Regions from separate parts of the Bradyrhizobium prioriisuperbiae genome, predicted to be linked through region 2. Evidence: riboswitches for the same ligand, from Rfam matches in the RefSeq annotation. Region 2 holds a riboswitch; each other region holds the start of a gene.

Region 1 (3,819 bases), 2.8 Mb from region 2:
AGGCTCTGCGCCCAGCGAGATTGCCCGCTCATAGGCTTGACGCGCATCGACCACCCGAAATGCCATCGACGGCGCGCAGGGACCGTGCGCCGCAACAAAACCGTGACCGTGAGTGCCCGGCTGCTCGTTGACCAGATAATTGACATCGCCCTGGCGATAGACCGTGATCGCCTTGGTCTTGTGCCGGGCGACCGGCGTGAAACCCATCAGGCGGAACAGGGCATGAAGCTGCACGGGATCCGGATGGGCATATTCGACGAACTCGAAGCCGTCGGTGCCCATCGGATTGTGCTCTGAAATGACGGCGGGGGGCGCATCGTGCGGAAACGGACCCATGGAAATTCTCCCTGATTGCTTCCTGCATCATCCCTGATTTTTGGCGCAATGTTCATGCATAATGAGGTGGGTTTCCCAAAAATACGCACGATTCGTGCGCTAAGTCTGGATTTCATGCATGAGTTTGACATCCGCAACCGCGGTCGATGCTTTCGATCTGAAGATCCTTGCCGCCCTGCAGGAGGACGGCCGCCTGACCAACCAGGAGCTTGCCGATATCGCCGGACTGTCGGCCTCGCAATGCTCCCGCCGCCGCACCCGGCTGGAGGAGGACAAGATCATCCAGGGCTACCATGCCGATCTCTCCAGCGAGGCGCTGGGCTTCAACGTCATCGCGGTGGTGCACATCACGCTGGCGACCCACTCGCCCAACAATGCCAAACGTTTTCGCGACTTGGTGCGACGGGTGGACGCCATCCAAGAGGCCTATGCGCTCACCGGTGACGCCGACTATCTGCTGAAGATCGCGCTGCGCGATCTCAAGAGCCTGTCCGACATCGTCAACAACGTGCTGATGCCCCACGAAAGCGTGGCGCATGTGCGCTCGTCGATCGTGCTCGATTGCCTGAAGACGACGCGGAAGTTGCCGTTGAAGGACTAACGCCGTCTTCCGCGAAACGCGTTAACGTTTGCCCGCCGCGAGTCCATCGTCTCGCACCGCGGGCTCGCTTGATCTTGTGCCGCGAAAACGGTTCATCGCTAGATCAAGCATACGTAGAATCGAGCCCACAGTGATTCGGCCGATTCGAGCTCCCTTCGTTCCGGTGCCGTTCTCTCTATTAATGGCGTGACGTTCGCCCGTTGCGTTCTGGCACAAGCCTTCTGGTCATCGGCGACGCGAGGACCGCGCAACACACGCCCGGTCACCGTTGCGATCTCTTCCCTTGAGCCCGCACCTCGTAGGCAAGTCCAATTAACGTTTTGCAGCCGCAAACACGCTCATTCCAATCTTCGTCGAAACGCATCTTGTGTCTGGCACGCTGTTCGCTCGCTAGATCGAGCACGCTATATGGTCACCAAAAGCGATTCGGCCGATTCGGGCCCGCTTCGTTCCAGGACCGTTCTCTATGTTAATGGCGCGACGATCACGCGTTGCGTTCCGGGACAGGCCTATGGCATCGGCTATGCGATCACTGCACCACGTGTCCGGTCGCAGCAGCGATCTTCCGTTGAGCCCGCACCTCGCAAGCCAGCACAATTAACGTTTGCGGGCCCAAGCACGCCCATCCCAGTATTGTCGAGGCGCCATCTTGTGTCTGATACATGCTCACTCGCTAGATCGAGCATGCGACATCGTCGTAACCGGCGATTCGGCCGATTCGGGCTGCTTTCGTTCCGATGCCGTTCCAGAAGTTAACTGCGCGTCCGCGACCGTTGCGTTCTGAGACAAACGCGCAACACTCTGTCGCCACGACTACTCCTTCCCGCTGCCGCTATTGACGCCAAAGCCGGCCAAATCCTAACGTTGCGTTGACGGTTCCCAATCGGGATCAAAAGGGAATGCGGTGAGGAGTTTTCCGATGCCGCAGCTGCCCCCGCAACTGTAAGCGACGAGCCTTCTATCTTCAGCCACTGGGATACTCGTCCCGGGAAGGCGATAGCAGGCGTTGACCCGCGAGCCAGGAGACCTGCCGTCAGAAGTGGTCACACGCGACGATGTCGGTCGGGGAGTACAGACATTTGGCTTTATGAGGGGAGTCCCCCCCGAGTGCGGCCCTTCGGTTGCTGTGACGTGCCACTGACGTCAACCGAGGTTGCGTATCATGTTCACCGTACTTCATTCTCGTTGGCGCCAATTGCTGGCGTCGAGCTGCCTTGTCGCGCCAATCGTTTTGAATGGACCGGTCGCGCAGGCGCAGCAGATCCAGGAGTTGGCGCCCATCACCGTGACCGCGAGCCGGCTGTCGAACGGCATTGTCGGGGCATCAACATCCGTAATCACGGCCGACGATATCGCCCGCTCACCCGCTCAATCCGTGCCGGACATCATCGCGCAGGTGCCCGGCGTGCAGGTCCAGACCTTGTATGGAGGCGCCAACGGCGTCGGCACCTCCATTGACCTGCGGGGATTTGGTGCTGTCGCCACCGCCAACACCCTCGTGCTGATCAATGGCCGCCGCGTGAATGACCTCGATCAGGCCGGCGTCGACCTGTCGACCATTCCGCGCGACTCTATCGAGCGGATCGAAATCACCCGCGGCAACAGCGGCGCGGTGCTCTACGGCGACAACGCGGTCGGTGGCGTCATCAACATCGTTACCAAGGTCAAGGCCGGTCCGCCTGTTGCGATGCGGATCGAAGGCGGCACGGGCTCCTTCAACCAGCGTATCGGCTCGCTGTCCGCCGCTGTCACCCAAGGCCCATGGTCGTCATCGGTGTACGGGAGCATGTTCACATCTGACGGCTACCGGGCGAACAACGCCAGCAATCAGGTCAACGGCATCGGAGACGTCCGCTATGCCACACCGGATTTCACCACCTTCCTGACACTGTCCGGCGACAAGCAGCATTTAGGATTCCCCGGGCCGAGAACGGTCGATCCATCCATCGGACTTAATCAGCTTCTCACCAACCGCAGGGGTACAAATACGCCGTTCGACTATGGCGACAAGCAGGGTGCCAACGCCACGACAGGCTTCACCAAGACACTTTGGGACGGCGGCGAGTTGATCGTCGACGGCGGGGTTCGCAACAAGCAACAGCAGGCCGGCTTTTTCGGCAATGTTCCGCTGCAAAGCTTCAACTTCAGTTACGTCGATTCCACACTCACCACATGGTCGATCACGCCCCGGCTGAGCATCAAGAATCCAATTTTCGGATTACCCTCGAATATCCTCACCGGCATCGATTATTACGACGCGACCTACCACTCCGACCGGCCCGCGTTCAAGGGCGCTCCACCCGTTCACGTCTATGACCTGTCGCAACAGACCCTCGCCGCCTACTGGCAGCAAACGGTGGGAATTCTGTCGTCGACCGACATCTCCTACGGCGGCCGCGTTCAGCGCACCAGCGTCACGGCAAGAGACCGCCTCGATCCGGCCGCCCCGAACTACTTCGGCGAAACGCAGGCCGCGCCGCTCGATGACAGTGAAACCAATCACGCCCTGCATATCGGCCTGGAGCATCGCTTCAATGAAACCTTCTCGGTCTTCGGTCGCGCCGCCAGCGCATTCCGCACCCCCAATGTCGACGAACGCGTCGCGGCCGGGCCGCTGTTCGATGCGAATTTCAACGCCGCTCCTCGTGATTTCACGCTGAAAACCCAGACCTCGCATGACATCGAAGGCGGATTTCGCGTGAAGGCCGGCAGATTCGAAGCGCAGTCGAGCGTCTACACCATGGATCTGACCAACGAGATCCAGTTCGATCCAGTGAATTTTTTCAACCGCAACCTTGACCCGACGCGTCGGTACGGCAGCGAAACCATGGCGTCGCTTCGAGCGAGCGATAGCGTGCTGCTGCGCGGCGGCCTCGCTTACA
Region 2 (3,819 bases):
ACGGCATTGCCGGCTGGCAGGCGCGACCGCGTGATTCCTTCCGACACCATGCGCGCATCGCACAGAACAGGCGCCCCCTTCTGCAGGGCCGCCCGCGCGATGCGCGCCATATCGACCGTGAATCGGATCTGCGCTTCGAGCCCCACCATGCCCGCAGCATGGATCATGCGCACAACGACCGGCTCCTCGTCCTGCGAAAAACGGGTGAGGTCCGCTTCCGCCCGGATCGTTGCGAAGGATTGGCGATAGATCGCGGCACCATCGGTCTCGTAGGTGTGTGGCATCAGTGCCCTCCCACAAGCGCAGAGGGGTTCGCGACCATGCCGGCACAGCTCAGTCCACGCAGGACGGGGATATCCCGCGTCGAGCCACCGCGGACGAGATCGAATCCGGAGCTGGTGGCAACCAGTGTAATCGCAGCCGGAGCGGATTGAGCGCACCCCTTCACACAACCGGACACGTGGAGCCGGGCATCGGCAGGAAGATGCGGGGCAAGCGCCGCCGCAAGTGTGCGCGTGTCGGCATGCGCATCCCGGCAGGCGGGCGCACCGCTGCAGGCGACAACGCGCAGCATCGGATTGTCAGGGTTTGTGATGAGACTTTTGTTTTCCGGCATCTCGCGCAGCCCCTCCGCAAGGATCATGCGCCAAGGCGTCAGCCGCAGACCTTGTGCGTGCCCGGCAAGATCACCGAGGAGGTCGCAAGTGAGCTGCCCAAACGCCACGCCGACCATCGCGCCATACGCAGAGAGTCCGGGCTGCGGCACCTCCAGCACGCGAGCGGGCCTGGCATGGCCATGAAGAGCTTCAGGGAGTGTTGCACCAGCCGCGATATGCGCAGCCATCCGCCCTCGCCCGTCCCGGGCACCGCCCGAATCAACGAACCAGTCAGCCAGCGCGAGCGCAACCTTCACGGCCTCTGCGCGCGTGACGGGACGACCCGTCTGCAGGCCATCGGCGCGGACCAGGAGCCCACCCGCAATGTCGCGCTCGAAACGGATGTCGGCAGATGCGCCGGCCAGCACGCAGGTCGCCGCGCAATCGATGGCAAATCCAAACTTGGCCGGCAGGCTGAGCGACCCCAGCGCAAGTTCCTGCTCAAGCTCCGTGGCCAGAGACCAGGTCTCATCGCCAGAGTCCCAGAACGGCGTCACCAGGATGTTGCGCCGCGTCTCCGATTCCGGATCCGGGTCGATCAGGCGCAAACGAGAGAGCTCCTCGATCAGAGACCCGTAGCCTTCATCGCTGACGCCCCTGATCTGAAGGTTAGCCCTGGCAGTCAGATCAATCAGGCCATTGCCATATCGTTTTGCGAGTGCCGCAAGTCCAGCCGCCTGCTGTGCATCGATCCGCCCACCGTGCGGCCGGACGCGAACCACGAGTCCATCGCCCGATCGCATCGGCCGCAAGGCGCCGGGGCACCAGCCCTTGATCGCAACGGCACTCACGCAACCTCACTCAACATGGCTGTAACCGACTTGGACCGCATCCTCCGGACGCAGACGCGCACGCGCCGTGGTCTTGATGTCTCTTGGTCTACCACCGGCGCGGCATGGCGCACAGACGGGGAGTGTAACGGTCATCGCCCTTCTCGCAGTTTGGCGGAGACAATGAGGCAGACGAACCGTGATTGAGGGTCGGTCCCCCGTTGCGGAACCACCCCGCCCGCCGGTTTCAATTCCTGTGCTGGCAGGTCTCCCGGCTTGCAGAGTGGGATTTTGCCCTTGATGCCCGCCTTTCCAACCCAACACGGATCAGTGGCTTTGGCATCTCTCCGGTCACGGTCGCGGGGGCGGCTGCGATTCGGGCCAAATTCGAGGCCCTGTCGCATTCCCTCTTCGCCTGTCGCAGGACAGGAACCAGCGTGAACACCATCAGCAGCGGCCGGACAACTTGTCAAGCGAGGGGCTCGTTGCTTCAGGAGGCTTTCGACCAGCTTCATGTCTTCGTCTCGACGCATGGTCCATGAGCCAGGCGTGAAACCGTCGGGAGAACCAGGGAAGATGGCGGACAATTTCGACTCTGCACGGCCAGGCAATTCGCGCCCTCACACAAGCCGCCCGACGCGGCTTGTTAATTCGCGCGCATCAACAATGCGGATATTCCCGATCGACGAATGGGCGATATCACCCTAACTGCCGGTGGCGAACCGGGAGATCGGACATCACGCTGCGATCTCCCCTTGCGAGATCAGATGTCGGAAATTCAGCCATTCAAGTGGCGCGACAAACGAACGAATATGAATCGACGCCGTCGAAAATCCGTGGCTATCGGGTGGCTATTGCAGCGGGAGAGGTCTGCGCCAGCAAAACCTACCGCACATCTAATAATTGATTTTATTGAAGAAACTAGTGCCGGCTGAGGGGATTGAACCCCCGACCTTCGGTTTACAAAACCGCTGCTCTACCGCTGAGCTAAGCCGGCGCCGCCGAACAGCTAGCAGCGTCTCCCGCGAGGGACAAGACCCAGCTGCGGGTGGAGACAACACCCGAAAATCGCCCGGATTGAGAGGCCGCTCCACAAAGTTTATTGATTTTGCATCGAAAACCACAACCGGTTTGGGAAACATCGCGCCCCACGCACATCCAAACGTGGCAAACCTCAGGCTCCCCGCCCCGGAGCCCAAAAAAGGAGCTGCCGTGTTCAAGGTCAAACCGATCCAGCGCCTAGCGCTCGCCGTCGTCCTGTTGACGTTTGCGAGTGTCCTTTCGGCTCACGCCGCAGGCACGCCGGAGCAGCGCCGCGCCTGCCGTGCCGATGCCTTCCGGTTGTGCCGCGACGCCATTCCAAATGTCAGCCGGGTCACCGCTTGCATGGAAAAGAATATCAAGAGGCTCAGCCCGCTATGCCGCGCGCAGTTCAGATAGGCATCAGGACGCTTTGGAACGGGCTTCGCGGCCGTGGTTGCCGGAGAATTATTGCCGGCGAGAACTAGCCGACAAATGCAAGAAGCAGCACCGCGTTCACCGAAATTGCGGTGACCAATGCTACCACGAGCGTCGCCTGCAGCGCCGCCCCGTCGCATGTCGATCTGAGAATCGCATATGACATGCGATAATCTGACTCCGGAGCCGGCAAAGAGTCCCGCGATTTATTTGTCGGTACGCCTCTTGCCGAAACGCCGCAACCGAGTCCGTCTGCCGATTCTTGCTGGCGTGCATGAGCCTCAAATGCCGACTTGAATGACGGGCCTTAAATACCGGGCCTTAAAATACGAAGGCTCCGGAAACCCGGAGCCTGTTTTCGTCCTAAACTTTATCACGCGCTCAGGCGGCCGGAACGCGTCCTTCTTCCACGGCCTCCGAGATCAGATCGCCGGCATCGGTGACGCCCGCCGCCGCGCTCCTGACGATCCGCTCGGCCATTTTGGCCTTGGTCGCCGGCGTGCGATTTTCTTGGGAAATCCGTTTCACTGCCTCGTCCAACACCGCCCTCAGCGTCGAGACGAACTCAGAGTCGAACTCGTTGTGGGAACTTCGTGTCATTGCACTCTCCGTATCGAATGGTGCGCGACAAGTGACCGAACAACGTGACCAATGTGAGTCCGGCAGATTAAATCCCTGTGACCATTCGACACCATCCCGTCATCGCGTGCAGCAGCATGGACTGCGCTTGCTGCATGGCTTCAAATCGTCACTGAGATGGTTTGCGGCGCTCGCGCGGCAACGCAACGACGTGCAGAACCGACATGCGGAACGAACCCCACTGAATTCAATGATTTTTCGTGGGGCACAATCCTGTTCACTGTTTCGCGAAATCAAGACGGCCAACTTGCGCCGCAATCAATTCCCCGCAAAATGCACAGCAGATCAAAGCCAAA
Region 3 (3,819 bases), 2.8 Mb from region 2:
CCAGGGCATCGACCACGGTCACCACGCCGTCGACGGTGGCGCGGGTACGCACATCCGGCCAGGCAAACGCCTTCAGCAACGGCTGCGGCAGCGCGAGTCCGGAGGTTTCGATGACAATGGCGTCGAGCGGCCGATCGCGGGACAGCAATTTGTCCATGGTCGGAATGAAATCGTCCGCCACCGTGCAGCAGATGCAGCCATTGGTGAGCTCGACGATATCGCCGGGGGCGCAGGCCTTGGCCGCGCACTCTTCCACAAGGCCGCCATCGAAGCCGGCATCGCCGAACTCGTTGACAATCACGGCGATGCGGCGGCCGTCAGCCTGCGTCAACAGCGAGCGCAGCAGCGTGGTCTTGCCGGCGCCAAGGAAGCCGGTCAGCACGGTCACGGGAACACGGGTGGTCATGTGGCAGACATCTCCAGTATCAGGTCGTCGAGGACGATGAGCATTTGAGCCAGAGCGGCAATCCGGCGGCGACAAAAGCAACGTCGGGTACCGCCGCAGCAATGATTTGATTGAGCCGGCCCTGTGCATCGCGAAAGCTGCGGCCGAGCGGCGTTTCGGGAACGAGGCCAAGGCCGACTTCATTCGATACCAGCACGACCGGGCCGGGCGATACCGTCAGCCAGGTGGCAAGCCGCTGCGATTCCCGCGCGGCATCGCGGCCGGCATGCATCAGGTTGGAGAGCCACAGCGTTAGGCAATCCACCAGCACCACGCCATCGCGACCTTCCCGCGCCAGCGTTTCCACCAGATCGAGCGGCGCTTCAATGGTGCGCCAGCCCTCGCCACGTTGCGCGCGATGCCGTTCGATGCGCTCGCGCATCTCGTCATCGTCGGCGGTTGCGGTCGCGAGATAGATTTTCGACAGGCCGCTGTCCGTGATCAGCTTTTCCGCGAAAGACGATTTTCCCGAACGTGCGCCGCCGAGCACCAGCGTGGTCACCAAAGCCGTCATTTCGGCGGCTCGCCATTTTCGGGTGACCAGCCCGGCGGCGGGACGCGCGCCACCATGCCCTTGCGCAAAACTTCGGCGCGCGCGCGCCAGGGAACCAGCCCGTGGTTGGACACACGATAGGATTCGACGAAATCCGCCAGTGCCGGCACGCCGCGTTCGACATCCAGATCGCCGAACAGGAAAGTGTAGCCGTCGCTGCTGGTCACCGCGACCGTCACCGGCCGCTTGCATACGCTGAGACACTGCACAGCGCGCACGCGGGCCTGCCGATTGTCTCCGAATGTCTGCTTCAGCGCATCCAGCAGCGCCGGCCCTTCGGTCGCGGGCTCCTTGGAACCGGCGGCGCGGCAGGTGGTGCAGACGCTGACGACGACGTCATCACGCAGCACCGCGGGCTCATCGGGCGCGAAACAAACAGTGGTGCCTGGGTCCGGGTCGGGACGATCCATCACAAGCTCAAATTCAGGCCTTAAGGCCGCGAGCTTTGTCGGATCGCGCGATGGCGCAAGCCATCGGTCAACGCTCCCGTCAGGTGCACCCCGCCCCAACGCCGCCAAAGCACAGTTCGTGATGGCAGGTCTCCTGGCTGGCGGGTCGCTGCCTGATCGCCGCCTTCCCGGGACCTCCCAGTGGCTTCGGCACAGGCTCGTCGCTTACAGTTGCGGGGGCAGCGCCGGGTTTGAGACAGGCTCGCACCGGCTTCCCTTTTCACCTTCGTAGAGCGAATTCAGCAAAAGTGGACACCGGTTTTGCGCTCGAATTCGCTCTAATTATATTAGAGCGCGTTTTCTTCACGCGAACCGGTCCCCACTTCGCTTAAAAACGCGCTCGTGGAAGGACCATCGAGCGGGACGGTATCCGCCGGGGTGCCCGGGGTCAACCGCGCGCCGACGCATGACGGTTCACCGCGACAATGCGCCAGCCGGTGTCAAGCCGGTCGATTCGGGTCAACGACAACGGATCTATGACAAAGCGCAAGGCATTATCCGGAGTGATATCCAGCGCGATCGCCAGCGCGGCTCGCACCGTGCCGGAATGCACCACAAGAATCACATCTCCGTCGGGCAATTCCTGCAGGCCATTCCTGACCCGCGCGATCTGGTCGACAAAACTCTCACCGCCCGGCGGCCGGTTGCTCGCGGACGCATCCCAGAACGCCCGATAGGCATCGCCCATCTCCGCAGCGAGATCATCATGACGGCGGCCGGTCCAGGCACCGAAATCCTGCTCACGAAACGCTGGCGCGATCGTGGGGTCGAGGCCGAGTGCGATCGCGGTCTCCCGGGTGCGGCGTGCCGGACTGCAGAAGGCCGGCGCCAGCGGAAGCACGTTTCTCAGAGCCGCAAAGGCGGCTACGTCACTGGTATCCGCCGGTGCCTCCGGCGCATGGATCACGCCACGCGGTCCATCGACCGTCGCATGTCTGATCAGCCAGAACCGCGCGATGCTGCTCATCTCAGGACAACCGTGCGGCCAACAGCAGCAGGATCAGCGTTTCGCAGACCTGCTCCGTGCCGCCCAGCACATCACCGGTGTAACCGCCGACATGCCGGCGCGCCAGCCATCCCATGCCTGCTGCGGCAAGGATCGTCGCCACAATTGCCGCGAAGGCCGCGCTCCACGGCAGACAGATCAGCGTGATGACAAACCCGAACGCGGCAGCCGTGATCGCCGTAGCCTGATCGGGCGTTCCCGCCGTGACGCTGAGGCCATCGCTGCGCGCCGGCGGCAGCAGCACGGCCATCGCCGGCAGCGGGCTGCGCGCCAACGCATGAGTGGCGACGAGGCCAGGAATGACAAAGGCTGGTGGCAGCGCCGCGAGCGCGGCCAGCTTGGCGGCGAAACTGACCATCAGCGCCAGCGTCCCATAGGTGCCGATCCGGCTGTCGCGCATGATTTCGAGTTTCGCCGCGGTGTCGCGGCCACCGCCAAAACCATCCGCCGTATCGCCGAGGCCATCCTCATGCAGGGCTCCTGTCAGCAGCGCGCTGGCGCCGAGGGTCAGCGCTGCCGCAGCCAGCGCCGGCAGGCCGAGTCTGAGAAGGCCAAGCTGAACCAGACCCATGACCAGACCGATCCCCGCCGCAACCAACGGAAACACCCGCATCGCGCGCTGGAAGTTGACAACGCCATCCGAATGCGGAATGGGCAGCCGCGTCAGGAACATGATGGCGAGACGCAGATCATCGAGCCAGTCTTTCATGTTATGAGACATCGCCGATCTCGGGGCGATTTTCCAGCACCTTGCCGGAAAATGCTTCAACTTGGAATTTGACGCGTATGTCCGATCCGGCTGGATCGGAAAACGCTATGCAGGTTTTTCATGCGCTTCGAAACAAGCAACGATATCCACACGTTCTGCCACGACCTTGCCCATGGCAACGTACAGGCGGCAACCGTCGCCGCTGAACGGCAGAGTGTGCTGACCAAACCGCCGGGCAGCCTGGGCCGGCTGGAACAGCTGGCGACATGGCTTGCAACCTGGCAGGGTCGCGACATCCCGCGCCTCGACCGGGTGAAGATTGTGGTCTTCGCCGGCAATCATGGCATCGCCGCGCAGCGCGTCTCGGCCTATCCGCAGGAGGTCACCCACCAGATGGTGGCGAACTTCGCCGCCGGCGGCGCCGCAATCAACCAGCTGGCGAAACTCGCTAACGCCGAGCTTCATGTGACGCCGCTCGACCTCGACCACCCGACCGCGGATTTCACCGGCGCGCCGGCAATGTCGGACGCTGAATTTCTGGCTGCGGTCAACACCGGCTATGACACGGTGCCGCTCGACTGTGACCTGCTGGTGGTCGGCGAGATGGGCATCGCCAACACCACGGTGGCAGCCGCGCTCTGCACCGCGCTGCTGGGC
Region 4 (3,819 bases), 3.1 Mb from region 2:
CCTTCGAGAATCCGGGCGTAGACCTGTTCGATCAGGTTCGGGGCTTGATCCAGCGGAAACATGGGCCACCATTTTTGAATTCGGAATTCCGAACTCAGAATTCGAATGATATGCCTCACTTTATATATATGTCAAGATCGCGGCTTGTCCCGCCGGCAACCTGGATCACCCCCTTGCCGGGTCTGGTTCCGATGTCCCGGCGCGATGTCGGTGACTTGATCTGGCGACCGCCCTGTCGCAGAGGTCGATGACGATCTCCGGCGATTTCACTCTGGCGTGCGAATGGCGACCTGGCGCGACGATATCGATGCCCTGATGTTTGAGACCGACGGCCAGCATGGCTTCTGCATGGTGCATCGGCATGCCTTCCGCACCCTGCTGCGGTCGCTCCCCGCACCGAACGACTGCCTGGCTTATTTCAGGACTCATGAGCCCGCGTTTCAGGCCGCGGCCTCCGCCAAGATCAGCCGCAAGAACCTGGCCGAAGGCGTCAACTTCCATCTCACCAGCCGCGATGTGGCACGTGCCCTGAAAAAATAATCGTCGCGAGCACGCCCGGCATCGATTAGAACGGTGCCGTGAATTGAGGAGCCCGACATGCAGCAATCCCAGACCGCTCACCTGCCCGTTGCCACCAAGGACGCCAGCGTGGTGCTGCAGGCCGTGATGGCGATGGCGCTCGGCCTGTTCGTGATCGGCATGGTGGGCTTTTCCCACATCGACGTGGTGCACAACGCGGCCCATGACGTCCGGCATTCCAACGCCTTCCCCTGCCACTAAGTCAGTCACGTGATTTTTCGTTCAATCGTCTTTTCGGCCATGGTCGCCGGGTTCATTGTCGGCGCGCTGATCACGGTGGTGCAGCAGTTCGGCACCGTGCCGCTGATCCTGAGGGGCGAAACCTACGAGAAGACCGCGGAAAAGCCGGCGGCCTCCGCCAACAAACCAGCCGTCACTGTCGGACATGCCGACCACGACCATGCCGGCCACGACCATACTGAGGCGTGGGAGCCGCGCAACGGCTGGGAGCGCAACTCCTATACCGCCGCGGCCAACATCCTGACCGCGATCGGTTTCGCGCTGCTTTTGGCGGGAGTTTTCGCACTGCGCGGCCTTGTCGTGACATGGCATGAAGGTTTGCTGTGGGGGCTCAGCGGCTTTGCCGTGTTCACGATCGCGCCCGGTCTTGGCCTGCCGCCCGAACTTCCGGGCATGCCGGTGGCTCCGCTGTTGGCGCGCCAGATCTGGTGGGTCGGGACGGCGGCGGCAACGGCCGGCGGACTGGGCCTGCTGTTTCTCCGGCGCGCGCCGTGGGCCGCAGTGCTCGGCATCGCGCTCCTGATCCTACCGCATGCGATCGGCGCGCCACAGGTTGAGAATGCCCACAGCATCGTGCCGGAAACCCTGTCGCATCGCTTCGTCGTTGCCGCCACGGTCACCAGCCTGCTGTTCTGGAGCCTGCTCGGCAGCGTAACCAGCGTGGCCTATCGATACTTTTCAGCACCGGCGTCTGTCACAATTCCCGCGGCATAACGAACCCGCACGACCGAACCGTGTATGACACTTTCAGCGTGTTGACGCTCGGGTAGTGACCACCTATCGTCATTTTGACGGTTCCCTTCGGGGATCAAATGGGAATGCGGTGCGGGCCTGACCTGATATCGGGCCTCATGCCGCAGCTGTCCCCGCAACTGTAAACGGCGAGCCATCGTCACATGCCACTGGGCCGCAAAAGCTCGGGAAGGCGACGAAAGCGAATGACCCGTGAGCCAGGAGACCTGCCGTCAGTCGTGGTCACACGCGAGCACATCGGGCGGGGGCGTCCTGGTGGGAGCCGAACCGTTGCCGGAAAGGTGACGGGGAGACTGCGTTCGCGGTGACGTGCCACGTAACCGCGAGTTGCCTGATGATCCCGCGTTCCTATGCCGCGCTGAGACGAAGCGCCGGCCTGCTGTGCTCCCTCACCTTATCTTCCATGCTGATGCCATCAGACGGCCGGAGTCAGACCGCCACGCGGCCCGGCTCGCTCGACCCGATCGAGATCTCTCCGGCACCCGCCGCCCGCAACAAGCCGGCGCGGGCCAGCAACACACGCGGGCGTGCCGCTGCCGTCGCTTCGCGGCAGGCGGCCCGTTCAGCCGGCGGCACCTCTCCCCCCACGACGTCACTACAAGCAGCCGCGGCCAAGCCGGCGCTCGACCTGACGCAACGCACCGCGACTGGCAGCCGGCTCAACCTGACGCCACTGCAAACGCCGGCCAGCGTCGAGAGTATCAGCGCGCAGACCATCAGCGAGCGAGGCCAGCACAACGTACTCGACGCGGTGACCCAGAACGCCACCGGCATTACTGCGACTCCGCAGCCGGGTAACGGCGGTATCTCCTTCACTTCTCGCGGCTTCTCGGGCGCCAACTCGGTGATGACGCTTTATGACGGCACCCGTTTCTATCCGGGGGCCGGCACCATCACCTTCCCATACGACACCTGGTCGGCAGAACGCATCGACGTGCTGCGCGGCCCGGCGTCGGTGCTGTATGGCCAGGGCGCGATCGGCGGCGTCATCAACGTGGTCCCGAAGAAGCCGCTCGATGTCCAGCGCAACGAAGCCGAGCTGTCGCTGGACACCAATCTGACGCGGCGACTGTCGGTGGACAGCGGCGGCCCGATCAGCCCCAACGTCAGCTATCGCCTGGCCGCCACCGGCAATATGTCCGACGGCTGGGTCGACCGCGACAAGACCTCGAACCTCGCGATCTCCGCCGCGGTGCGGCTGCAGGCGGCGGACAACCTCGCCTTCACCTTCTCCAACGACTACGCCGACCGCAGGCCGTCGCGCTATTTCGGTGCGCCGCTGATCAACGGCACGTTGGACGACTCACTACGGTTCAAGAACTACAATGCACTCGACAGCCGCATCCGCTATCAGGACAACTGGACCCAGTTCAAGACCGAGTGGGATGTCAACGACAGCGTCACGGTGCGCAACACGATGTACACCCTGACCACCCGCCGGCACTGGCGCGATATCGAATCTTATTCATTCAATCCAGCCACCGGGAAGATCGATCGCAGTGACTATATCGAGATCCTGCACGATCAGACCCAGGTCGGCAACCGAATGGATGCCACCATCCGCGGCCACCTGTTCGGCTTCAAGAACGAAACCGTGGTCGGCTTCGACGTCAACCGGATTGCCTTCACTCACACCAACAACTCGCCCTATGCCGGTGCGTCGTCGGTCGATCTCTATAGTTTCAATCCAGGATCATTCTTCGACACCACCAGCCCAACCGCTCTCGGCTTCCGTTCCGTCACTAACCAGTATTCGGTGTTCGCAGAGGACCGGCTGACGCTGTCCGATCAGCTCACGGTGATCAGCGGGGTGAACTTCGATCAGCCAACCATCAACCGCACCGACTACCGCAATCCGGCAAACAGCTTCGAGACCGCGCTGTCGGGCACGAGCTGGCGGACCGGCGTGGTCTACACCCCGATCAAGGATCTCGCGTTCTACGGCCAATACACCGTCGGCACCGATCCGGTCGGCACCCTGATCACGACGAGCGCTGCGCAGAAGAACTTCACTCTGACCACCGGCAAACAGATCGAGGTCGGCGTCAAACAGTCGTTCTGGAACGGGCGTGGCGAGTGGACGCTGGCCGGCTATGAGATCGTCAAGAACAACCTGCTCGCTGCCGATCCGATCAGTCCGAACAAAGTTCAGCAGATTGGACAGCAATCGTCGCGCGGCATCGAGGCCTCGCTCGGCCTGGTGCTGGACTACGGCTGGCGGCTCGACGCCAACCTGGCGCTGTTGCG

Evidence for each region. Region 2 has a riboswitch for cobalamin ahead of cobG (precorrin-3B synthase). Riboswitches for the same ligand answer to the same signal wherever they lie in the genome.
Region 1: it holds a riboswitch for cobalamin, as region 2 does, so the genes downstream of both, RS897_RS14005 (TonB-dependent receptor) here and cobG (precorrin-3B synthase) in region 2, are expected to answer to the same signal.
Region 3: it holds a riboswitch for cobalamin, as region 2 does, so the genes downstream of both, RS897_RS13945 (DUF1636 domain-containing protein) here and cobG (precorrin-3B synthase) in region 2, are expected to answer to the same signal.
Region 4: it holds a riboswitch for cobalamin, as region 2 does, so the genes downstream of both, RS897_RS40950 (TonB-dependent receptor) here and cobG (precorrin-3B synthase) in region 2, are expected to answer to the same signal.

Annotation. Positions count from the first base shown of each region.
Region 1 covers NZ_CP135921.1:2,973,332-2,977,150, reverse strand. The annotation lists gene hppD (4-hydroxyphenylpyruvate dioxygenase) at 1-336, opposite strand, end outside; gene RS897_RS14010 (Lrp/AsnC family transcriptional regulator) at 455-937, shown strand; cobalamin riboswitch at 1,794-1,986, shown strand; gene RS897_RS14005 (TonB-dependent receptor) at 2,100-3,819, shown strand, end outside.
Region 2 covers NZ_CP135921.1:5,736,552-5,740,370, reverse strand. The annotation lists gene RS897_RS27165 (precorrin-8X methylmutase) at 1-284, opposite strand, end outside; gene cobG (precorrin-3B synthase) at 284-1,447, opposite strand; cobalamin riboswitch at 1,671-1,878, opposite strand; tRNA gene RS897_RS27155 (tRNA-Thr) at 2,352-2,423, opposite strand; gene RS897_RS27150 (hypothetical protein) at 3,266-3,484, opposite strand; gene RS897_RS27145 (serine hydrolase domain-containing protein) at 3,808-3,819, shown strand, end outside.
Region 3 covers NZ_CP135921.1:2,957,383-2,961,201, reverse strand. The annotation lists gene cobW (cobalamin biosynthesis protein CobW) at 1-406, opposite strand, end outside; gene cobU (bifunctional adenosylcobinamide kinase/adenosylcobinamide-phosphate guanylyltransferase) at 426-959, opposite strand; gene RS897_RS13945 (DUF1636 domain-containing protein) at 956-1,408, opposite strand; cobalamin riboswitch at 1,515-1,695, opposite strand; gene RS897_RS13940 (histidine phosphatase family protein) at 1,836-2,414, opposite strand; gene cobS (adenosylcobinamide-GDP ribazoletransferase) at 2,416-3,174, opposite strand; gene cobT (nicotinate-nucleotide--dimethylbenzimidazole phosphoribosyltransferase) at 3,283-3,819, shown strand, end outside.
Region 4 covers NZ_CP135921.1:8,816,698-8,820,516, forward strand. The annotation lists gene RS897_RS40930 (GntR family transcriptional regulator) at 1-62, opposite strand, end outside; gene RS897_RS40935 (hypothetical protein) at 283-540, shown strand; gene RS897_RS40940 (CbtB domain-containing protein) at 598-780, shown strand; gene RS897_RS40945 (CbtA family protein) at 790-1,533, shown strand; cobalamin riboswitch at 1,595-1,800, shown strand; gene RS897_RS40950 (TonB-dependent receptor) at 1,907-3,819, shown strand, end outside.